DNA from 2 places in the Paraburkholderia sp. SARCC-3016 genome. Region 1 is predicted to be linked to the other one. Evidence: predicted binding sites of a transcription regulator. Region 1 holds the regulator's gene; the other holds the start of a gene.

Region 1 (11,593 bases):
TGCCGCCCGGTGTAACCGGCGACGTTATCCGCTAACCCGACCGACGACTGGAGAATCCTCGTGCATCGAACAACCAGAATGACGGCCTGGCTGAAAGCCGCCGCCGCTGCGCTTGCCGTGTCGCTGATCGTCGCCGGTTGCGGCGGAGGCGGCGGCAGCGACAACAACACCAGTCAGAACGCGCCGGCGAGCCCGACGCCCGCCGGCGCGAATCAGGTGTCCGCGGTGATCGCTCAGGGCGTGACGGGCAACATCAATATCCCGACCGTGAGCGTTACCGTCTGCGCGCCCGGCTCGGCGAGCGCATGCCGGACTATCGATAACGTGCTGCTCGACACGAAGTCTTTCGGCCTGCGCGTGCTCAACTCGTCGCTCGGCTCGACGGCCGCCAGCTTGCCGACCGTGCCGTCCGGCACCGGCGTGCTCGCGCAATGTGCGCTTTTCGCGCAGAGCTTCACATGGGGGACGATCCGCACGGCCGACGTGCATATCGGCGGCGAGACCGCGTCCGGCATTCCGGTTCAGGTGGTCGGCGATCTGTCCGACGCGACGATTCCGAGCGACAACTGCACGGACAGCGTGCCGGTGTCGAACGCGGAAGACACGGCCAGCACCCTCAATGCGAACGGCATTCTCGGCGTCGGCGTGGCGACCAACGACTGCGGAACCGCGTGCGCGGCGGCCATGTCGGCCGGCAATCCGAGCACGTACTTCTCGTGCCCGCCCAACACCACGACGGCCAACTGCACGCGCGTGCCGGTCGCGGTCGCCCAGCAGGTCACGAATCCGGTCGCGCGCTTCCCGAGCGACAACAACGGCGTGATCGTGCAGTTCCCGGCCGTGCCGGACGGCGGCTCGAAGACGGCGACGGGCCTCGTAACCTTCGGGATCAACACGCAGGCGAACAATGCGATGCCGGGCACGGTGACGACACTCGCGTCCGACGAGGCAGGCGACCTCAAGAACAGTACATTCAGCGGTTTGACGAACGTCGACGCGTTCCTCGACACGGGTTCCAACGGAATGTTCTTCGGCCCGCCGCTGACGCCGTGCGGCAGCAACGCGCCCGACTTCTACTGCCCGACCAGCAAAGCGACGCTGAGCGCGACGCTGCAGGGCGAAAGCGCGACCGCGCTGGGGGTGACTTTCTTCGCGGATAACGCCACCAACCTGTTCAACACCGGTAATTTCGCGCTGCCGAACCTGACCGGCACGGCCGCCAACGGCACGCTCGATCTCGGCTTGCCGTTCTACTTCGGCAAGACCGTGTATCACGGCCTCGACCTGCGCGCGTCCGGCGGCCAGGCGCCGTTTATCGCGTTCTAGTCCCGCGCGTTCGCATCCGGCGAAACAGCGGCCCCGTCCGGGGCCGCTGCGGGGCTACTGGCCCGCTGCTTCCTCCATCCCGCGAAATACCCCGGTTTAACGCCCTTTATCCGCCGATCGTCCCTTTACGTCTACGGGAATAATCGCTCTCACCCGGAATACCGGCAATGGATGCCGTGACCGCCTGGAGAGCCCCGTGGCAGAGGACAGCGACCTCGAAAAGACCGAATCAGCCACCCCCCGTCGCCGTCAGAAGGCGCGGGAGGAAGGGCAGGTCGCGCGCTCGCGCGAGCTGGTCTCGTTCGCGCTGCTGTCGGCCGGCTTCTTCGGCGCATGGGGCCTGTCCGGTCAGATCGGCGCTCATCTGGAAGGCATGTTGCGCGGCTCGTTCACGTTCGATCACGCTAGCGTCTTCGAAACGCGCCGCATGCTGATCGGCGCGGGCGCCGCGAGCGTACAGGGCCTGCAGGCGCTCGCGCCGCTGCTGTTTCTGACCGGGCTCGCCGCGCTGGTCGCGCCGATCGCGCTCGGCGGCTGGCTGCTGTCGTCGAAGTCGCTCGAGCCGAAGTGGAACAAGCTCAATCCGGTGTCGGGCCTCGGCCGCATTTTTTCGCCGAACGGCGTGATCCAGCTCGGCATGGCGCTCGCGAAGACGCTCGTGGTCGGCGGGATCGGCACGCTCGCGGTCTGGAATCACAAGGACGACGTGCTCGCGCTCGTCACGCAGCCGATGTCGGTGGCCTTCGCGAACACCGCCCATCTGATCGCCGTGTGCTGCGCGACGACCGTCGCGGGCATGTTCCTGATCGCCGCGCTCGATGTGCCGTACCAGATCTGGCAATACGAGAAAAAGCTGCGCATGACCAAGGAAGAGGTCAAGCGCGAACACCGCGAAAACGAAGGCGACCCGCATGTGAAAGGCCGCATTCGCGCGCAACAGCGCGCGGCCGCGCGGCGCCGCATGATGCAGCACGTGCCGAAGGCAGACGTGGTCGTGACGAACCCGACGCACTTCGCGGTCGCGCTGCAATACACGGACGGCAAGATGCGCGCGCCGAAGGTGGTCGCAAAAGGCGTGAACCTCGTCGCGGCGCGCATTCGCGAACTCGCGACCGAGAACAACGTGCCGCTGCTCGAAGCGCCGCCGCTTGCGCGCGCGCTCTACTACAACGTGCGTCTCGACGCCGAAGTGCCGGGCGTGCTGTACGGCGCGGTGGCCGAAGTGCTCGCATGGGTCTATCAGCTGCGCCGCTTCAATACGCACGGCGGCGCGGAGCCGGTACGGCCGAGCGACCTCGACGTGCCGGCCGAACTCGACAAGCGCGGCCCGGCCGCTGACGAAGACGACGACATCGAAGATATCGAAGACGTGGAAGCAATCGATCCGCAAGCCCGTGCCAACGAGCGTGGCGACACGCGCGGCAACCGTAACCCGCGCAACGACGGAGGCCGCGCATGAGCACGCCGCCCCGCGTCGGTTTCCTGTCGCGCCGCCCTGACATGTTGCAGGGCGCGAATCTGCGCGCGCTCGCCGGGCCGATCCTGATCTGCATGATCCTCGGCATGATGATTCTGCCGTTGCCGCCGTTCCTGCTCGATCTGCTGTTCACGTTCAACATCGCGCTTTCGGTGATGGTGCTGCTCGTCAGCATGTACACGACGAAGCCGCTCGATTTCGCCGCGTTCCCGAGCGTGCTGCTGTTCTCGACGCTGCTGCGCCTGTCGCTGAACGTCGCGTCGACCCGCATCGTGCTGCTCGAAGGGCACACGGGCCCCGATGCGGCCGGCAAGGTGATCGAGGCGTTCGGCCACTTCCTCGTCGGCGGCAACTTCGCGGTCGGCATCGTGGTGTTCATCATCCTGATGGTGATCAACTTCATGGTGATCACGAAGGGTGCGGGCCGCATTGCCGAAGTGTCCGCGCGCTTCACGCTCGACGCGATGCCGGGCAAGCAGATGGCGATCGACGCCGACCTGAATGCCGGCATGATCAACGAAGAGCAGGCGCGCAAGCGCCGCAGCGAAATCGCGCAGGAAGCCGAGTTCTACGGCTCGATGGACGGCGCGAGCAAGTTCGTGCGCGGCGACGCGATCGCGGGCCTGCTGATCATGGTGATCAACATCCTCGGCGGGTTTATCGTCGGCGTCGCGCAGCACGGCATGAGCTTCGCGGACGCGGGCAAGAACTACACGCTGCTCACGATCGGCGACGGCCTTGTCGCGCAGATCCCGTCGCTCGTCATTTCGACGGCCGCCGGCGTGATCGTGTCGCGCGTGGCGACCAACGAGGACATCGGCACGCAGCTGACCTCGCAGCTGTTCTCGAACCCGCGCGTGCTCATGATCACAGGCTCGATCCTCGTGCTGATGGGCCTGATTCCGGACATGCCGCACCTCGCGTTCCTGGCGCTCGGCGGCGGCGCGATCCAGCTCGGCCGCGTGCTGAAGAAGCGCGCCGAGCGGCGCAAGTCGGCGTCGGCGCTCGTCGAGGCTTCGCCGGCCACGCTGACCGCGCCCGAGAACACCGAGGCGAGCTGGGACGACGTGACGATGATCGACACGCTCGGCCTCGAAGTCGGCTACCGGCTGATTCCGCTCGTCGACCGCAACTCGGACGGCGAGCTGCTCAAGCGGATCAAGAGCATCCGCAAGAAGTTCGCGCAGGAAATCGGTTTTCTGCCGCCCGTCATTCATATCCGCGACAACCTCGAACTGCGTCCGAACGGCTATCGCATCACCTTGAAGGGCGTCGAGATCGGCGTCGGCGAGGCGTACCCGGGCCAGTGGCTCGCGATCAATCCGGGGCAGGTCAGCGCCGCGCTGCCGGGCGCGCCGACCACCGACCCGGCGTTCGGCCTGCCGGCCGTCTGGATCGACACGAACCTGCGCGAGCAGGCGCAGGTGTACGGCTACACGGTGGTCGACTCGAGCACGGTGGTCGCCACGCACCTGAACCACCTGGTCGTCATGCACGCGTCCGAACTGCTGGGCCGCCAGGAAGTGCAGGCGCTGCTCGAACGGACGACGAAGTCGTCGCCGTCGCTCGTCGAAGAACTGGTTCCGAAGCAGGTGTCGATCACGACGCTGCAAAAGGTCCTGCAGAACCTGCTCGAGGAAGGCGTGCCGATCCGCGACATGCGCACGATTCTCGAATCGATCGCCGAGCACACGCCGAAGGTCACCGACGCGCACGACCTCACGGCGATCGTGCGCCTCGCGCTGGGCCGCGCGATCACGCAGCAATGGTTCCCGGGCAGCGGCGACATGCAGGTGATGGGCCTCGATTCGAATCTCGAGCGCGTGCTCGCGCAGGCGCTGACGACCGGTCCGAACCCCGGGCTCGAACCAGGCCTCGCGCAGACGCTGCTTACCGAAACGCAACGGGCGATGACTCGTCAGCAAAGCTTCGGCTACGCGCCGGTGCTGCTCGTGCAGCACTCGCTGCGCGCCATGCTCGCGCGCTTCCTGCGCCGCAGCCTGCCGCAACTGAAGGTGCTTTCGTACGCGGAAGTGCCCGACACAAGAAACATCAAGGTCGTTAACCTCATCGGGGGTCAAGCTTGAACATCCGTAAATTCACCGGCGCCACGAGTCGCGACGCGTTGCGCCTCGTTCGCGAAGCGCTCGGCGCCGATGCGGTCGTGCTGTCGAACCGGTCGCTCGCCGACGGCAGCGTCGAGATCGTCGCGCTTGCCGACAGCGAACTCGCCTCCATCGCGCCGGCTGCGGGCAAGCGCGCCGCCGCGGCGCTGGGCGGCGCGGCCGGCGAAGGCGCAGTGCGTGCCGGCGCGGTCTCCGGGTTTGCGAATCCGTATGCGAGCGGTTTGCCCGACGTGTTTTCGTCGGTATTCGGCGCGAGCCCCGAAGCGGGCGCCGACGGCGAACCCGGCGCGAGCGCGACCGAAGCGAAAACCGTGGCCGCGCTGATCGCGCCCGAGATCGAACCGGTGCGGCCGCGCCTCGAGAAGAGCGAACCGGCTGCGGTCGCGAAGCCCGCTGTGCCGGCCGCATCGATCATGAAGCCGGTGGAACGGCATCCGGCGCCGGCGCCGCGTCCGACGATGGCCGAAACGAATCCGTGGCTGATCGACCATGCGCAGCAGATCGCCGCGAAGCGCGATAGCCAGCCCGGCGACTACAGCAGCAAACAGCCGCCGCTCACGCCTGCGGCCGCCGCTGCGAAGGGCCTGGGCACGCCGAGCGCAGCGCCGGCACCGATGTTCGCGCCGGAGCCGGCATCGAGCGCGCGCCGCGACGATCCGCACGGCGCTTCGCTTGCCGCGATTCCGACGCTCACGAACGAGGCGCCGGACTGGGCGCGCGAAGCCGCGCAACTCGCCGCGCGCCGCGCCACGCAGCGCGCGACGACGGCGTCCGGCTATCCCGAGAACGTAACGGCCGCGGTCACCGACGCGATCAATGCGCGCATGTCGCAGATCGTCAACGAAACGGTGATGAACGAGCTGGCCTCGCTGCGCGGCATGATGGAAGAGCACTTCGCCGGTTTGCTGTGGGCCGATAGCCAGCGGCGCAGCCCGATCCAGTCGGCGCTCACGCGGCACCTGTTCGCAGCCGGCTTCTCCGCGCAGCTCGTGCGGATGGTGGTCGACAACCTGCCGGCCGTCGAAAGCTTCGACGCGGGCATGGAATGGGTGCACTCGGTGCTCGAGTCGAACCTGCCGGTGATGGAAAGCGAAGACGCGCTGATGGAGCGCGGCGGTGTGTTCGCGCTGATGGGCCCGACCGGCGTCGGCAAGACGACGACGACCGCCAAGCTCGCCGCGCGCTGCGTGATGCGCTACGGCGCGAGCAAGGTCGCGCTGCTGACCACCGACAGCTACCGGATCGGCGGCCATGAGCAGCTGCGCATCTTCGGCAAGATTCTCGGCGTGTCGGTGCACGCGGTGAAGGACGGCGCGGACCTGCAGCTCGCGCTGTCCGAGCTGCGCAACAAGCACATCGTGCTGATCGACACGATCGGCATGAGCCAGCGCGACCGCCTCGTGTCGGACCAGATCGCGATGTTGAGCCGCGCGGGCCAACCGGTGCAGCGTCTGCTGCTGCTGAACGCGACCTGCCACGGCGACACGCTCAACGAAGTCGTGCAGGCCTATCAGAGCGCGCCGGACAAGCAACCGCTCGCCGGCTGCATCCTGACCAAGCTCGACGAAGCGACGAATCTCGGCAGCACGCTCGATGCGGTGCTGCGCTACCGCCTGCCCGTGCACTACGTCTCGACCGGCCAGAAGGTGCCGGAAAACCTTTACGTCGCGACAAAGAAATTTCTCGTTCGCAGCGCGTTCTGCATCCCGCGCGATCATTCGCCGTTCGTTCCGCAGGAAGACGACGTGCCGGGTCTGCTCTCCGCGCTGTCCGCACGCTCGACTGCCGAGCAGCATGAGGTCCGGTTTGGCTAAGTTCGTGTCCGATCAGGCGGAAGGACTGCGGCGCCTGCTCGCGCGCCACGGTTCGCGCGCGATCGCGGTGACCGGCGGCACGGCCGGCGTCGGCTGTTCGACGACCGTCGTCAATCTTGCGGCGGCGCTCGCGGCGCAGGGCAAGGACGTGCTCGTCGTCGACGAGCATGCGGGCGAACCGCACGCGATCGTCGCGACGCCCAACGGCGCCGCGGCCGAGCGCTTCGTCGCATTTACGCGCGGCGAGCTGGCGCTCGATGCGGCGACCGATCGCCATAGCGCGGGCTTCGCGGTGCTCGCTGCGCCGCGCAGCCATCGCGACATGTGCAAGCCGTCGCAGCTGGCCGCGGTGTTCGACAGCACGGCCGATGTCGTGCTGATCGACGTGCAGTTCGAACGCGACGGCATGCTGTCCGACCTCGCGCTGCAGGCACACGACCTCATGATGGTCACGCGCGTGGCCGCGCAGGCGATCACCGATACGTACGCCTGCATGAAGCGTCTGCATTACGCGTATGCGATCGCGCAATTCCGCATGCTCGTCAATCACGTGCACAGCGTCTCCGATGCGCAACTCGCGCTCGACAACCTCGCGGCCGTCGCGGGGCGTTATCTGACCGTGGCGCTCGAAGGCGCCGGCTGCGTCGCGGCGGACCCGCTGATGACGCGCTCCGCGGAACTGTCGCGCTGCATCGTCGAAGCATTTCCTTCGGCACCTGCCGCGCGCGACTTCCGGCACCTTGCCGCGGAATTGCAGTACTGGCCGATGCGGCCAGCGATGTCATCGCGCGCGCCGTGGGCGGCGAGCGCGGCAGTCACGACGGCATCACACGCCGAACAACCGTCCGCACAACACGCCTGACAGGCAGCGGACAAGGGGAGCTCGATGTACAACGCTCAAGGAAAGATTTCTCAGGCCGACGTTCTGACGAAATACACGCCGCTGGTCCGGCGGCTCGGTCTGCAGCTGGTGGCAAAAATGCCGGCGAGCGTGGACCTCGACGATCTGATTCAGGCCGGCATGATCGGCCTGCTCGACGCCGCGAGCCGCTACAAGGAAGATCAGGGCGCGCAGTTCGAAACCTACGCGAGCCAGCGCATTCGCGGCGCGATGCTCGACGAGCTGCGCAGCAACGACTGGCTGCCGCGCAGCGTGCGGCGCACGTCGCGCGAGCTCGAGATGGCGGTGCACCAGGTCGAGCAGCAGCTCGGCCGCGCGGCCAGCGAAGCTGAAATCGCGCAGCACCTGAAGATGCCGCTCGACGAGTATCAGTCGATGCTGCAGGACCTGCACGGCAGCCAGCTCATCTATTACGAAGACTTCGACCGCTCCGCCGACGACGAGCCGTTCCTCGACCGCTATTGCGTCGATCACTCGGACCCGCTCTCGGCATTGCTCGACGAGAGCCTGCGCGGCGCGCTGATCGAGGCGATCGAGCGGCTGCCCGAGCGCGAGAAGCTGCTGATGTCGCTGTATTACGAGCGCGGGATGAACCTGCGCGAGATCGGCGCCGTGATCGAGGTGAGCGAATCGCGCGTGTGCCAGCTGCATAGCCAGGCAGTCGCGCGGCTGCGCGCGCGCTTACGCGAAATGGCGTGGGCGGCCGAGGAGAGCTAAAAAGGGCGTGCCCGCCTGATAAGGGTCCAGCGCGAGTTTATACCCTACAATGCAACGATAGGGTATAAAAGGGCGCCGGCTGGTCTTATACCCTACAATGCAATCGTAGGGTATAAATTTCCGCCGCCATGCCGACCTTCTACAACGATGCGCTGCAAACGCTGTACGCCTCCGTTGCGGAGCGTGCCGCCGCGCAAACGCAAATCCTGCTTCATTCTCCGGGCTCTGCGTCGATCAAGTCCGTCGCCGGAAAAAGCTACGTTTACTGGCGTGTCTATCTTGCATCGGGCAAGCGGGTCGAAACCTCGCTCGGCCGCGCGGGCGAGCCGGCAACCAACGCCACGCTCGACGCGAAACTGCAGGAAAGTTTCGAGATGCGCGGGCTTGCCGCCGACGTTCAGATATTACGCAAAGCCGGTTTCGCCGCAGCCGACAATTCCGCCGCCCTTACCATCGCGACGCTCTACAACGCGGGCATTTTCAGTCACGGCGGCGTGCTCGTCGGTTCGCATGCGTTCGGCGCGCTGCTAAACGGACTCGGTGTGCGCATGTCGGCGAACTATCGGACCGAAGACATCGATATCGGCAGCACCGGCGCGATTTCGGTCGCCATTCCGCAGAATCGCAGCTTCCTCGACATTCTGCGCGATAGCAGCCTGCCTTTTCTCGAAGTGCCGGAACTCGACGCGCGCCGGCCCGCGACGTCGTTCAAGGCGCGCGGGCAGCCATTGAAGGTCGATCTGCTCGTGCCGGGCACCGAAGCGTACGAAACGAAACCGCTGCCGCACCTGCGCGCGCATGCAACGGGACTGCCGTACTTCAGATATCTGCTGAACGAGCCCGTGGCCGGCTTTGTGCTCGGCAAGGAACATGCGGTTCCGGTCACCGTGCCGGATCCCGCCAGATTTGCGCTTCACAAACTGGTCGTCAGCACGCTGCGCGGTCCGGGGTTCGCCGCGAAAGCCGGCAAAGATCGCCGCCAGGCGGTGGTGCTCATCGATGCGTTGATGGAGCGCTACCCGGACTCGCTGGAAGCGGCGGCGGAAAGGATCGAGAAGAAGGCGCGGCCGCGTGTGTCGACGGCCGCTGCGCTTGCGGTGAACTTTGAACTGGATGTGTCGGAGCGTGCGCGCGATTTTCTCGCGGACCTGAGCCGCGCCGCCTGAAGCGCGCGTGTGCCTACAGCCCCGAATACATCGGCACCTTGCCGTCCGGGCCGTAGAACGTCGATGCCTTTTCGGGCGTCCCGCGCAGCACCGCCAGAATGCGGCGGTTGTAGTCCATGCGCGTGCGGATCATCAGGCCGTTGTTGAAGTTGAGCTTGCGGGCGCGTTCCGCCGATTTCTGCAGCAGGCCCCACTGCTCGTTCAGGCGCGCGTCCTCGGCTGCGGCGAGATCCATGCCGCGCTTGCCCGCCGGCAGGCCGCGTTCGCGCAAATGGTTTTCGCGCGCGCGTTCGAGCATCGCGAGCTTGTCGGCCATCGAGGTTTTCTGCTCGACGATCGGCTTCAGGATTTCGCCCGGATACGCCGTGGTCAGCGCTTTCTGTTCGACGGCGAGCAAGGAGGCAAAGGCTTCGACGGTCGCGTATTCGTCGATGATGGTGTCAAGCAGGGCGTCTTTCATCTCTCACTCAAACGTTAAACCGCCCGCATGACGCAGGCGACGCAGGTTTCTACATGCGTCCGCCAGTGAGAGCGCCCCGAGAAAGAACGTTCGGACGCTCAGCTGCCGGACGGCTGGGTGCCTTGCAGCAGGCTGCGTGCGGTTTCGAGCACGCCATCGGCAATTTTCGACGCATCGATTTTCAACGAGCCGTCGCGGATTGCCTGCTTGATCGATTCGACGTGGGCCGTATCGATATCGGCCGGGCTCGATGCGCCGAGCGCTTGCAGATGGCCCGCGAGCGCCGACAGGCTGACGTCCGCGGCCGCGCCGCCGCTCGAGCTCGGGGCTGGCGTACGCGCCGTGGCGGCGCCGGCAGCGGCGGCTTCGCCTTGCTGGCCGCGCTGCACGCCGTTGCCGAGCGGCGCCAGATTCGGGTTGGTGCTGGAATCGACTTTCACGATGGGCTTCCTGAACGATTTGACCGTGATATCGGCAAACGCCGGCTGAAACTTTAGCGCAACCGGAGCCCGCTGTTTTTCCGTCTTCCGTCACCTTTTCCTTGTCTGAAACGCGCTCCTCAGGCCGAATCTGCCTTACATCTGGATCTCGACGGTCGAACCGTCCTTCACCACGCCGGTCACGATCTGGCCGTTCGTGGTCTTGACCCGCACCTGCTGGCCAGGCGTCGCGTTGTTCATCGCGCTGCCCTCCGCCGAAATCGAGAAACCCTCGCCCGATGCGACGACGCGCACCGTTTGTCCCGCCGTCACCGATGCGGCGCTGCGGATCGTGTCCTGGCGCAGCGGCAGCCCGGCGCCGATGCGCACGAGCGCGACCGCGCCGACGGCTTGCGACGGATCCGTGATCACCGTTTGCGGCAAGGTCGCGAGATCGCCTTCGTGGGCGACGAGATCGGCAGCGGTCAGCATTTCGCCCGGCGCGATCTGGCGCGACGCCGTGTAGTAGGTCGCCTGCAGCGAGATGCGCGCCTGCAGATAGAGCGTCCACGGGCGCGCGCCCGCGCAGCGCACGCCGACCGACGTGCGTCCCCACAGGCGCGCACCGACCGGCATGAACGGCTCGAGCGCCGTGCAGGCCGCGAGGCCGCGCGGGAAGGGACGCGCGACGTCAATCGTGATCTTGCCGGGCAAGCCGGCCGTTTGCTGCTGCAGGAACGCGAGCGCCGTGGCGCGGATCGTCTCGCCGTCCTGCTGGCCGGCGGGAACCGGGGCGGCATCGGACGCGCTCGCGGCCAGCGTGTTGGCGCCGCCGGCGTTGACCGTGGCCACAGACTGACCCGTGCCATTGGCCAGGGCGGCGCGCGGCGGCGTGTAACGCACGGGCTGCAATTGGGCTGTTTGCGCGGGCCGCTGGGGCGCCGGCGCTGCGGCTTGCGCGGCCCACTGCTGCGCTGCCCTGATCTGGGCAGCGTTCGCCTGCTCCGCCGTCATCGGCTGCACATTCGTCGGCTGTGTCCTGACCGCCGCTGTGCTGCCACCGGCACCGCCGAGTTGCGGCGGCTCGCCGCGCGCGGCAAGCGGATCGATCTGGATCGGCGCCGACGCGGCCGCCGTATCGGTCGCGTGGAAGTCGGAGGCGGGCACGCTGTAGCGCGCCTGCGCGT
Region 2 (11,593 bases), on a different contig from region 1:
GCCGGCAACCTATACGACGCCCAACGCGGACCAGACGTATATGTTTGCCGACGACCTCCATCCGACCACACGCATGCACGCCCTCTTTGCACAATTCGTCGAGCAGCAGATTGCAAAGAGCGGCCTTGGACGATAGAGCATGAAATCGTAGCGCGCATCGTAGCAGCGGATAAAAGCATCGCTGCACGGTTTCCCATTGGAACGCGCCTGCGCATTCTTCCGAACCACGCGTGCGCAACCGGTGCTCAGCGTCCCGAGTATGACGCACTAAAGCGTGTCTTCATCTTCCACGCGACGAGTACTGACAACAGGCAGCCTGTCGCCATATACGCGGCGACGGGGTGCCACGAGCCACCCGCCATATTGACGAGTGCTACCGCGATAAACGGTGTAAAGCCGCCGCCCACCACACTCGCCACCTGATAGCCGACACCCGCGCCGCTATACCGAAATTCCGTGCCGAACAGTTGCGTGAACATCGGCTGCTGCACACTGACCACCATGTCGTGCGCGACATTCGCGAGCATCACCGAAAAGACCACGATCCAGGGCGTCGAATGCCGATCGAGTGCGACGAAGAACGGCACGGACGACAGCATGCCGATCACGGCTCCGGTGATGTAAACGCGACGACGACCGAAGCGATCCGCCGCCATTGCAAAGAGCGGAATCGTCACGATGCTTACCGCCCCGACCAGCAGCGCGATATTCAGAAAGAACTGTCGCGGCATGCCAAGATTAGCTGTCGAATAGCTCAACGCAAACGCCGTGACGATATACATCGTGAACAATTCGGCAAGCCGCAGCGCGATGATCAGCAGGAAGGCTTCAGGGTTCTGACGCAATGCCTGGAAAATCGGCAGACGCGCGCGGCGACGCGGCTTCTCGACCCGATCGACGAACTCCTGCGATTCCTCCACGCTCGAGCGCACCCATAGCCCGACAAGCACGAGCGCGATACTGAGCACGAACGGAATACGCCAGCCCCACGATCTGAACGCAGCGTCATCGAGTGTCATGGTGAGGATCGAGACGATGCCGGTCGCGAGAATCAGGCCCACACCGTAGCCGACCTGCACGCCGCTGCTGTAGAACGCCTTCTGTTTCTCAGGCGCGCTTTCGACGGCCATGAGCGCGGCGCCGCCCCATTCGCCGCCCACTGCGAATCCTTGTATCGCGCGCAGCACGACGAGCAGCACAGGCGCCCACCAGCCGATCGAAGCAAAGCCCGGCAGCAAGCCGATCAAAGCAGTCGACAAGCCCATCATCGTGACCGTGAGCACTAACATGCGCTTGCGCCCGAGCCTGTCGCCGTAGTGACCGAACACGATGCCGCCTAGCGGTCGGAACAGAAATCCGACGCCGAACGTGCCGAATGCGGCAAGCGTGCCCATCGCAGGGCTCACCTTCGGGAAGAACTCCGTATTGAAGATCAGCGCGGCGACGATGCCGTAAAGCAGAAAGTCGTACCAATCGACAACAGCGCCGATAAAGCTGCCGAACGCCGCCTTGCGCGCCCGGCTTTTCGAATAATCGCTTGATGCCGAAACGTCTTGAGTACGTATTGCCGAGGTCATCGGATCCCTTTCACGAGATTCTTCTGGCGGTGGGCGAAGTGCCTCAGTTTACCGCCCCCGCAAGCCACTTCGCGATATTGATCGAGTAGCGGTGGATGTCGCGCATCGCCTGCTGTTCGGTTTGCATGCCATTTCCCGGCGGTTCGCTCACAAAGCTCGGGGCGCCGTGCTGCGTGTCCCAGTTATAGTCGGCGAAATGATGAAACGTACTTTCGGCGACGGCGGGCCCGCCATGCGTCGACGGTTCGAACACGACTGCCAGATTGAAGTTGTTCCCGGTGGCTTTGCTTTTGCCACGCGCGACCACACGCGCGGGTTCATCGTGCGGCGCGTCGACAGCGCCTTCGTGCGGATGCGCTGGCAGGAAGCGGATCGCGCCGGTCGGCGACTCGGGGTCGGCCAGGATCGGATGCGTTGGCCCGACGACCGCGATTTCCTGGTAGTCGCCATTTGCACCCGAGTGAAAATTCGGCCACAGGATGTCAGACGTGAACGGATCGTCGATTACGCGCTTCGATTCGTCGGGTTCCGGGTTGTGCGTATGAAAGTGATGCGCCTTGCCGACACCGCCCAACGTGCATATCGAACAGCCGAGGTCCATATGATCGCGCGTGACGAGCAGGCCACGGCCTGCCTGCCGGAATCGCGTGATGCCCGCGCAGTCTTCGGGCGTCAGTCCATTGCCGACGTCGACCGCAAAGAGCCACAACTGGTCGAATTCCGTTTCGTCGAGGCGGGACAGAATCGAATCGGGCGCGCCCGGCGGATCCCGGTCGCGCGCGACGACATTGAACACGGCGCGTCCCTCCGCGTCCCGGTACGATCGTAATAATTCTGTCAGGCGGCTAAACCGCGCGATCGACCAGTCGTCGCTAGTGGGTGGAATGGTCGTTTGAAGCAGGATCTGGATGGTATTCACGATGGCTTTCTGGTCGGGTCGATGGGTACACAGCGGGGAGCATCAGCGGATCACACAGCGAGAGGCCCCGCCTCGCGAAGTCTCCAACGTTAGCGAAAGCTACGTAATTGTCAAATGACGTCCGCTTTTAAGCGTCGCTTAAGGCTGGGACGAGAAAGTTAAGCGGCTCGCGAGTTCGTTCTTTGATTTCGATTTCTTGCAACAAGGAGTATGCAGATGCACTTTCGCACCGCCATTGCCGCCGGCGCGCTCGTGTTGGCGCCGGCTCTTGCGTTGGCCGCCGAGCCGATGCTGGTGAAGATCGATGGGCAAGTCGTTCCGATCGAGGGGCACACACATGTCATACAAACCGCTGCCGGACCTGCGCACGTCAGCACATGGAGCTGGCACAGCCCGAACGGCAGCGGGATGATAGAGGTGCAGAGCAGCACGGGCGGCGCGCCGCCGGCGTGGGCTTTGCAACAGATGCGCGACATGCAATCCCAGATGTTGCTCATGCAGCAGCAAATGCAGCAGATCCAGCAGGCGTCGCTGAACCAGATGCTGGTCGTGCCGCAGCCGCTTACGGTTCTTTTCGTACCGTCCGTCCCGATGTTCGAGGCTGTGCCCGCCAGCACGCCGGACACGGTGCACCGGGCCACGCCGCTGCATCGGATCTCGCCGTCTCCGATACCGCAGACGCCGGGCGTGAAAGCCTGACGAAGGCCTGGCACCGGTCACTTATCGGTATAGGGTCCAGGCGGCGCCGTGTGCCTGGACCTTTGACTCCGATGAAGTTCTCCGGGAGTGACGCCGTACAGCTTCTTGAATGCATTGCTGAAGTGGGCCGCGCTGACAAATCCGCATTGCCATGCCACTTCGCTGATGCGCAGCGCCTCGCCTCCGGTCGCAAGGATTCTCTTTGCCCTTGCCAGACGCTGATGCAACAGATAACGCGTCATCGAAGTGCCGTCGCGCTCAAAGAGCTTGGTCAGATAGCCCCTCGACACACCCATTGCGTTCGCCACCGCTTCCACCGTCATGCTCTCGTCGCCGACGTGGCGCTTGATGTAACGTTTGACCTCTCTTAGCATCGCGTCGGAACTGCGCGTGCGTCCTGGCGCACTCGAGTCGTCGGCAACAATTTCCATCAGGTCGATCAGGTGCTCGGCGGTCAGCTTCTTCCCATGGGGAGTGCAGTGCTGTCCGTAAGCGGCCGTTGATGCGATAAACGACCGCAGCACTGCAACATCCGGCGACGTCACATCCGGCATGAACATCTTGCGGCTGTGCAGCGCGGCACCGCGCTTCTCAAGCGCCGTTCGCGGCAAGCGCAGCGCTAGTCCGCGAGCATCGCCATGCGATGTCTGCGTATATTCGATGCTAGCGTCGAACAACAACAGCGCCCCTTCCGCCACGCTCAATCGGACCCCGTCCTGCTCCATGTCGATCGCGCCGCTTTCCACAAGCAGCATGACGAGCGCATGACTTCTCCAGTTGTTTTCTCCGCGCCCCGGAATCCACGTCCATTGCTGTCCCGACAGATCCGCGATTTCAAATCGAAGATCCTCCATGAACCACGATGCGATGCGCAGATCACGCTGAATTTCCGAAGCAAATTTGCACTCCATGCTCCAGTTCGTTCTCACGAGGTCGCGCCACTCGTCTTCCGATCTAGCAATCTGACCATCAAGCGATTGTGCGGCGAAGCCCATCATTCCAATATCATCCGTAGCCCGCAATCGAGTGCAATTCCCGGCAAAGCTTTATGCGCGTGTCAGTCATAGCATCCCTAACTACCTGCCGTCGAAGCGGATCGTTAAGACGCATTTTCTTACCGTAAAGAGGTACGCAGAATAGTCTATTTGCGTTTCCCCATGGTTGACTGACGGATGAATCGCTTGCCTGGAAATTCTCGCGATTTACGTTGAGTTAACTAACACGTCGACCCGGAATAAACGGTTATCTCATATGTTCATGAATGAGCGGAATCAACAGCTTCGGGAGCACGCACGGACGCTGCTCGAAGCCACAACAAACTTCATACTGAAACAGGTTGAACTGATTCATGTCAAGAAAGCCTCAGCAATGGGATGTGAATTTCACGAACGCGGAGTCGTGGACCACGGTCATGGCGGAAAACTACGATGTCCGTTCGACGCTTACGCGTTCTTGTTTAGCCGGCTGCTCGATCAAGGCTCGACAGATGGGCGAGATTCAGGTGACGAGTGTCCGCCTGGCCGGGCAAAACATCGCTCCGCTCGAGAACCGGTTCAAGGAAGTGGGAGGGGAGGACGATTACCTTTACTTCAAGATCGTCCAAAGCGGAGCGTTCGATCTGGTAAGCGGTAAAGACGAGCAATCGTTCGGTCCGGGCAGTGCGCTCTTTGTTAACCCCGATAGCTGCTTCACCGAGATTTACCGGGAGCCCACCGAACTTCTGTTACTTCGCCTGCCCAAGAAAGCGCTACGCGAACGTGGCGGTCATGATGCAGTCCAGCAATATCTGGCACCCGATATTCAGTGCCCCGACGTTCGGGCAGTCAACGAATTCGTGCAATACATCGAAAGACAGGCAGGTGCGGTCAGCCCCTATCTGTCGGATCAGCTCAGCCGGCATTGCCTCGATATGATCGACACGCTTCTCACGCGTCCGGGAAGTGGCGCTAACCGGCCGCGTATCGCAACCGCGTTCCATGCGAAGCAAACAATCATCCGTCTGCTTGGCGAGCAACGGCTTAGCGTCGAACGGATCGCCGAAGAAACGGGCGTATCGATCAACCAGTTGAACCGCCTGATGAAGGCCGATGGTCTGTCGCCGATGCGCTTCGTCTGGCAGATGCGTCTTGAGCGCGCATCGCGCCTGCTCTCGTCACCCGAGCACGGCAAAGTGTCGATCAAGGAGGTGGCGTATCGCTGCGGCTTCTCAAGCGAAGCGCATTTTAGCCGCGCGTTCAGGGGCCGCTATGGCATGACTCCGCAGCAGTTCTTGCGTCGATCGAGCCGTGTCTCCGATTGATTGCGAGTGACGACTCGTATGACGGCGCCGTCAACCGGCGCCGCCTTTACTTGCTGTTTTGCGCCAACGCACCGCTGCTGTTGGCACCGCCGAACAACGAGGTCAAAAAGTTCGAATTCGATTGCGCCTGTGCCAGGATCGTATTGAGAGCGGTGAACTGGTCGTTGAATTGCGAGGTCAGCTGCGCGGCAAAGTCGTCGAGGTCGTTCTGCTGCTTCGCGAGGCTCGCGATGTCGGCAGTCAGGTCGTTCGTGCGATTCGCGATAATGCCCTGTCCGGATGTATACGAAGTCAGCACCGAGTCGAGCTGCTGCGCAATCCCGTTCGTTTTGTTGAAAAGCGCACCTATCAGCGCCGGATTGTTGGCGACCGCGTCGTCGAGCGTGGGGCTGTTCGGGTCGGCATCGATCTGCAGCGCGGCAAACGGCTGGCCGCCCGTATCTTTCTGAAACGTAATGCCGAGCGACGCGAGTGTGCCTTGCAAGCCACCGTCCGACACGAGGCCGCCCACGATGCCGCCAAGCGACGCGCCGATCTGGTTGATCATTTCGTCGCCGAGCAGGATGCCGCCGCTGCCCGGCACGTTCGCCGTGCCCGGCGCGGCGAGCGAATTCAGCTGGTCGATCACCGTGTTATAGGCGGTCACGAATGCGGAGAGATCGTTCTCGACCGCCCCGTCGTCCGGCGCCACAGTCAGCGTCTGCGGGCCCACCGCCTTCGCGGTCAGCGTGAGCGTAATGCCGGGAATCGCGTCCGAAACCGTATTCGTCGAGTTGGTGACGAGCACATTGTTCACCGTCAGCTGCGCGTCTTGCGCGGCTTGCGACTGCGTCCAGAAGCTGTTGTTCGACGCGATCGCGGACGAGCCCACAGGCGCATCCGAGTCCGTGCTGGTGGACGATGTCACCGCGAACTTCGCGAGCGCGCTGTTGCTCCCCGCCCCCGTCACGCCGATGCTGATCGTATTGGCGGCACCCGTCGAAGTGGACTGCAAACTCAGCGCTGGCCCGTTCTGACCGGTGATGATGGTCGCTCTGATACCGGGGTTGGCAGCGGCCGAATTGATTGCGTTCACAACATCATCAAGGCTGTCGTTCGACGAATCGACGTTGATCTGAAACGACTTCGCGCCGGCCCCGCTGCCCAGCGAAATGGTCAACGTGCCCGAGCCCAGCGCGTTTGCATCGGATGGGGAAAAGCTGCCGGAAGTGATGGTCTGAGCCTGAGCGATCTGCTTCGTGTCGATCTGATACGTGGCGGCCGATGCGCCCGATCCCGCCTTTGCCGTAATCCCGTCGCCGCTCGGCGTCGCGCTGAACGACGATAGCGCGCTGCCGTTCAGAAACGGCGCGAGCGCCGTCTCGAGCCCGAGCATCGTACCGGATAGCAGCCCGAGCCCGCCGATCTCGGTATTGTCGCTCGATGACTGCGTAGACAACGAGGCTGCAGGGCCCGCTATTCGTGCTTTGACCAGCGTCGTTACAAGCGAATTGACGTCGAGCGGAGTGCCGGTCGAGCCCGAAATCAAGGACTGGGCGGCCTGCTGAACGGCTTGTGCCGCGGCCTGAGCGGCGGCAGCTGCCGTGGCGCCAACGGGTGAAGTCGACATTCGGATACTCCATGCGGCCTGTGCGGCCGGTTCGTAAGGCTATCGGGACATGACGCGGATCCGAAGCGATGTCCGCGTTCTCGCTCGTGGATGAGCCCGTCCGCATACTCGCGCGGGCCACCCACGAATCAGTCGCAATGTTTAATGCGGGAGTAGACTGAGCACTTGCTGAGGTATCGAATTCGCTTGCGCGAGCACCGAGATACCGGCTTGCTGCAGCACTTGCGCCTTGCTCAGGTTTGCCGTCTCCTGCGCGAAGTCGGCGTCAGTGATCTGCGAGTGCGCGCTTGCGAGGTCGGTCGACTCGTTCTCCTGAGATTGCGAGATCGCGGACAAGCGGTTCTGCACAGCGCCGAGCGATGCCTGGATATTCGCGATCGTGGCGAGCGCGTTATCGATAGACAGCAACGCATTGTTCGCGCCCTGCGTCGTGCTGACGTCGATCTTCGCGACCGAGGTCGGCACATTCAGCGTATCGATGTTCGCGAGCGCAGTGCCCGCCGGCTGTGCACCCGCCGCAGTCGAACCGATCGTGCTGGTCGGCACGCTGGCAAAGGAGAGCGCGCCACCTGCGGCGACACTGAAAAGGCCCGCCTGTGCGCCCGAGCCCAGTTGATCGCCGTGCTGATCGAGAAACTTCAAACCGCCCTTGCCGTCCGACTCGACCGTGACCGACGTGATCGTGTTCGTGTCGTCCGCAGGGGCATCCGTGCCCGTCGAGGAATCGACGTTGATGCCCGAAACAACGCCGAAAACCGTACCGTCCGTTGCGCCAGAACCCGCACTGGCGGCGGATGAGATTGCGGCGAGCTGGTTCGCCGGCGTAAGCGCACTGCTGCTTCCCACCGACAGCGACGAGACGCCGTTGGTTGTCGTCGTGGTGAACAATGATGACGACGTGGCCGTGGAAATGGAATTGCCGTTCTGATCGGTGAAGGTGAAGCCACCGCTGCCGTCCGAGATAACGTTGATCGACGTGATCGCGCCGGCGCCGCTTGCTTCCGTGCCGTCCGCGTTCAGATTCAGGCCCGTTATCGTGCCCAGCGTATTGCCGGCCTGCACGAATCCGCCACCGAGCGATGCCGCCGAAACGCCTTGGCTCAGGTCAAGCGAAACTGTCTGACCGACGTTTGCGCCCACCTGCACATTGATGACGCCGGCTTGACCGTTGAGCAGGCCGAGGCCGTTAAACTGCGTTTGCGAAGCGATGCGGTTCACTTCACTGATCTGCTCCGCAACCTCCTGTTGCAACGCTGCCTGGTTGGACGCCGTCAACGTTCCGCCCGCTGCTTCACCGGCAAGCTGGCGAATGCGCCCCAGACTTGCAGTGATCTGCGTGAGCCCCGTACCGGCCGTCTGCACGAGCGACACGCCATCGTTCGCATTCGATACGCCCTGATCCAGACCGTTGATCTGGGTTTGCAACGAAGTAGCGATGGCCAGACCCGCGGCATCGTCTGACGAGCCGTTAATGCGCTTACCCGACGATAGGCGCGTGATCGCCTGAGACAGCGCGCTGCCCGAAGCGTTGAGGTTTTCCTGAGCGACAAGCGAGGGAATATTGCTATTGATGCTAAGCATGAGGTTTTTCCCCTAAAGGATCGAGTCTTTGAGACTCGCGACATTAAGATCGGCGGAAGCACATTGATTGCCGGCCGCCTTAGCCCGCGTTGACGGCATTGATCGAGGCAGCTTGAGGGGAAACGCCGCATAGGCTTCACTCACGCAAGAGAAAATCGTCATACGCGCAAGCGGCGATGCGGACGATCGAAGAAGATAGTGTCGCGGTAATGAGTTCGGACATCGGTATGCCAGAGAACACTGCAAGCGCTCAACCAGACGACAAAGCCATCGCTATCACGCTAGCCAAGCGTGTGATCGACGGTTCGTTTTCGACGATCGCGATCAGCGCTCGCGACTTGACGGCATTCTTTGCGTTGTTAAGCAAATTTCACCGCGAAGAATCGTGCAAGCGTGCTGCGGCAATCATGGCGACGCGATTGCAAATCGACGACGCGCTACGCGACTCGCTTAATACCTTTGAACTGGCAAGCTGCCTTGCTTCATTAGCAAGATGGGACGAAGACGAGGACGCTTTCGAAAAAGCAGCGCTCGCTCTCGCAAAACGCTTAACGCCTGGGCGAGCATCGCTAGGCCATCTGAACGGACAAGCAATTGCCAACTGTTGTGTCGCGTTAGCCAAATGGCATGACGCACCCGTATGCAAAGACGCTTGCCACCAGCTGGCAGGCCATATCGCGGCGGACGAAGCGATCGTGCGCCAGCTGAACGGCGTACGCCTCGCGATCTGCATCCATGCACTGAGCCGATGGAGCGACGATGGCGCATGTCATGCCGCCGGCGTGCGTCTTGCAAGGCGAATATCCGAAGATGGAAACATGCGGCACAACCTGAACGCACGGTATCTCGCTGTCTGCCTCGATGCATTGGCGCAATGGACGTCCAATGATGTGTGCCGGCGCGCGACGGTGCAGTTGGCACGGCGGATCTCAACGGACTTATCGGTCTGCGAGCGACTCACCGCAAAGCATTTCATCAATTGTCTGAAAGCGCTCAGCACGTGGAACGATGAAGCCGCATGCAAAGCGGCCGGGATGCGGCTTGTAAAACGTCTTGCGGACGACGGCGCACTGTTGCAACAACTTGCCGGTACACGTTACGCGCGTGACTGCGTGGACGCGCTGAATAGTTGGCCCAACGAAGAAGCATGCTTTCGGGCAGCAGCCGAGGCCGTGCACCGTCATCGCGACACCGTCGCTCATGAAGCAATTATCGATTGAGCACGAAAGGCAAATGACAGCTTATCCACATCGAGAAAAGTCCCGATAGTCTCAGGTGCTTTTCTGCTCCAGTCTCCAATTCCTTACCTGCTTAACTACGGAGACGGGACGTGCAAATAACGAAGCTTGCGAGAATTGCGCTGGCCTGCGCGGCCATTGCCGCCGGCACTGTACCGGCACTATCGGCTGAACCGCAAGGCGCCTACGGACCTCCGCTCGAAACCGTCAAGACCTTCGATACATTCAAGCTCGTCGGCATCGGCGTCTCCCATGAGGGCCGCATTTTCGCGAGCGCGCCCGCTGCGCAGTCCGGCGACAAGCTCGTCGAGGTCAATGCGCAAACCGGCGCGGTCACTCCCTATCCCGATGAAGCCTGGAACGCGTCCGGCAAGGACACGGAGCATGAGTGGGTGGTTCCACAGGCGATGTGGGTCGACAAAGCCGATCGTCTATGGGTGCTCGATTCCGGGCGAGCGGTGCTGACCGCCGCGGGTGAGGGCGCAAAGCCCAAGCTTGTCGAATTCGATTTGAGCAGCAACAAGGTGATACGCAGCTACGGCTTCGACGGCACCGTTGCACCGATCGATTCGCTCAACGATGTACGTATCGATCTCGTGCATGGCTACGCGTATCTGACGAACATCGGCAATCGCGGCAGCCTCGTCGTGCTGAACCTCAAAACCGGCCAATCGCGGCAGGTTCTTGCCGGCGATCGATCGACGTACGCCGATCCCAAACAGCACCTGATGATCAACGGGCAACCGGCGCTAACGAACGATGGCAAGATCGTTGCGATTCATGCCGACGGTATTGCACTTTCGCCGGACGCGAAATGGCTTTACTACCGCCCGCTAACCGATCACAACTACTGGCGGGTGCCAACCAGGGCGCTGACCGATGCAAAGCTCAGCGCGAGCCAACTGTCGCACAAGGTTCAATATCTCGGCTCGGCGGAACTGACAGGAGGCTTGATCATGGACCAGCATGGGACGCTGTATGGCGGCGATCTCGAACACAGCACCATCGTCGCGCTCGATATCGATCCCGCTACGCGCAAAGTCAAATCGCGGCTCTTCGTGCGGGCGCCCGGCGAGCTTTCGTGGGCCGACGGGTTTGCGATCAGCCAGGGCTATATGTACATCGCGGATTCCCATCTCTGGGAGGTGACGTTCAAGAACCATTTGCCGCGTTCAGGGTCCTTTACGATCTTTAAGGTAAAGCTTGGCGGATGAGAGTCACGCCCCGCCGCTGGAACGCGGCGGGGGCGTGCGACGCCGCTTCAAACGCGGTTGTCGGCGTCAAAACCGATGCTTCATTCCAATCGCAATGACCACCTGCTCGTTGCCCGCCGACGGGTCAAGCGTATAGACACTCGCGTCGAATGCCCCATTGCCGTTTCCACCGCCGACTCGCTGATAAACGCCTTCCAGATAGACATCGGTGCGTGGCGAGAACAGATAGTCGGCCTGCGCCATGACCTGATTCCAATGCGGCGACGCTGAGGTGAAGCCCTTGGAGGCGCCGCTGAAATCACCCGTGGTGTAGGTGTACGACGCGCCGAGGCTCAGGTCCGGCCGCAGGAAATATCGGCCGTTGATTTCAAAGTTGTCGAATTTCATCGACGTCCCCGCAAGTGCGCCGACGCTCGTGCTGCCGTCCTGTAACAGCCCCGTGATGTTGTCCGTCACG

The links. Region 1 encodes FliA, which starts transcription of late flagellar genes. Its sites were predicted from a motif close to CTAAAGTTTNNNNNNNNNNNGCCGNTA; they were not measured.
Region 2: the regulator FliA is predicted to act here: its motif matches at 8,775-8,801, upstream of QYH69_RS28950 (flagellin).

The regions. Positions count from the first base shown of each region.
Region 1 is NZ_JAVHZD010000016.1:137,757-149,349, forward strand. It holds gene QYH69_RS17695 (DUF2844 domain-containing protein) at 1-35, shown strand, start outside; gene QYH69_RS17700 (DUF3443 family protein) at 79-1,326, shown strand; gene flhB (flagellar biosynthesis protein FlhB) at 1,523-2,785, shown strand; gene flhA (flagellar biosynthesis protein FlhA) at 2,782-4,890, shown strand; gene flhF (flagellar biosynthesis protein FlhF) at 4,887-6,743, shown strand; gene QYH69_RS17720 (MinD/ParA family protein) at 6,736-7,605, shown strand; gene QYH69_RS17725 (RNA polymerase sigma factor FliA) at 7,630-8,361, shown strand; gene QYH69_RS17730 (GSU2403 family nucleotidyltransferase fold protein) at 8,490-9,527, shown strand; gene QYH69_RS17735 (flagellar protein FlgN) at 9,541-9,987, opposite strand; gene flgM (flagellar biosynthesis anti-sigma factor FlgM) at 10,086-10,427, opposite strand; gene flgA (flagellar basal body P-ring formation chaperone FlgA) at 10,563-11,593, opposite strand, start outside.
Region 2 is NZ_JAVHZD010000035.1:24,810-36,402, forward strand. It holds gene QYH69_RS28910 (SGNH/GDSL hydrolase family protein) at 1-136, shown strand, start outside; partial or broken gene QYH69_RS28915 (DSD1 family PLP-dependent enzyme) at 136-270, shown strand; gene shiA (shikimate transporter) at 246-1,577, opposite strand; gene QYH69_RS28925 (hypothetical protein) at 1,621-2,496, opposite strand; gene QYH69_RS28930 (hypothetical protein) at 2,713-3,195, shown strand; gene QYH69_RS28935 (AraC family transcriptional regulator) at 3,213-4,193, opposite strand; gene QYH69_RS28940 (helix-turn-helix domain-containing protein) at 4,607-5,494, shown strand; gene fliD (flagellar filament capping protein FliD) at 5,541-7,103, opposite strand; gene QYH69_RS28950 (flagellin) at 7,245-8,684, opposite strand; gene QYH69_RS28955 (hypothetical protein) at 8,861-9,904, shown strand; gene QYH69_RS28960 (L-dopachrome tautomerase-related protein) at 10,015-11,136, shown strand; gene QYH69_RS28965 (porin) at 11,203-11,593, opposite strand, start outside.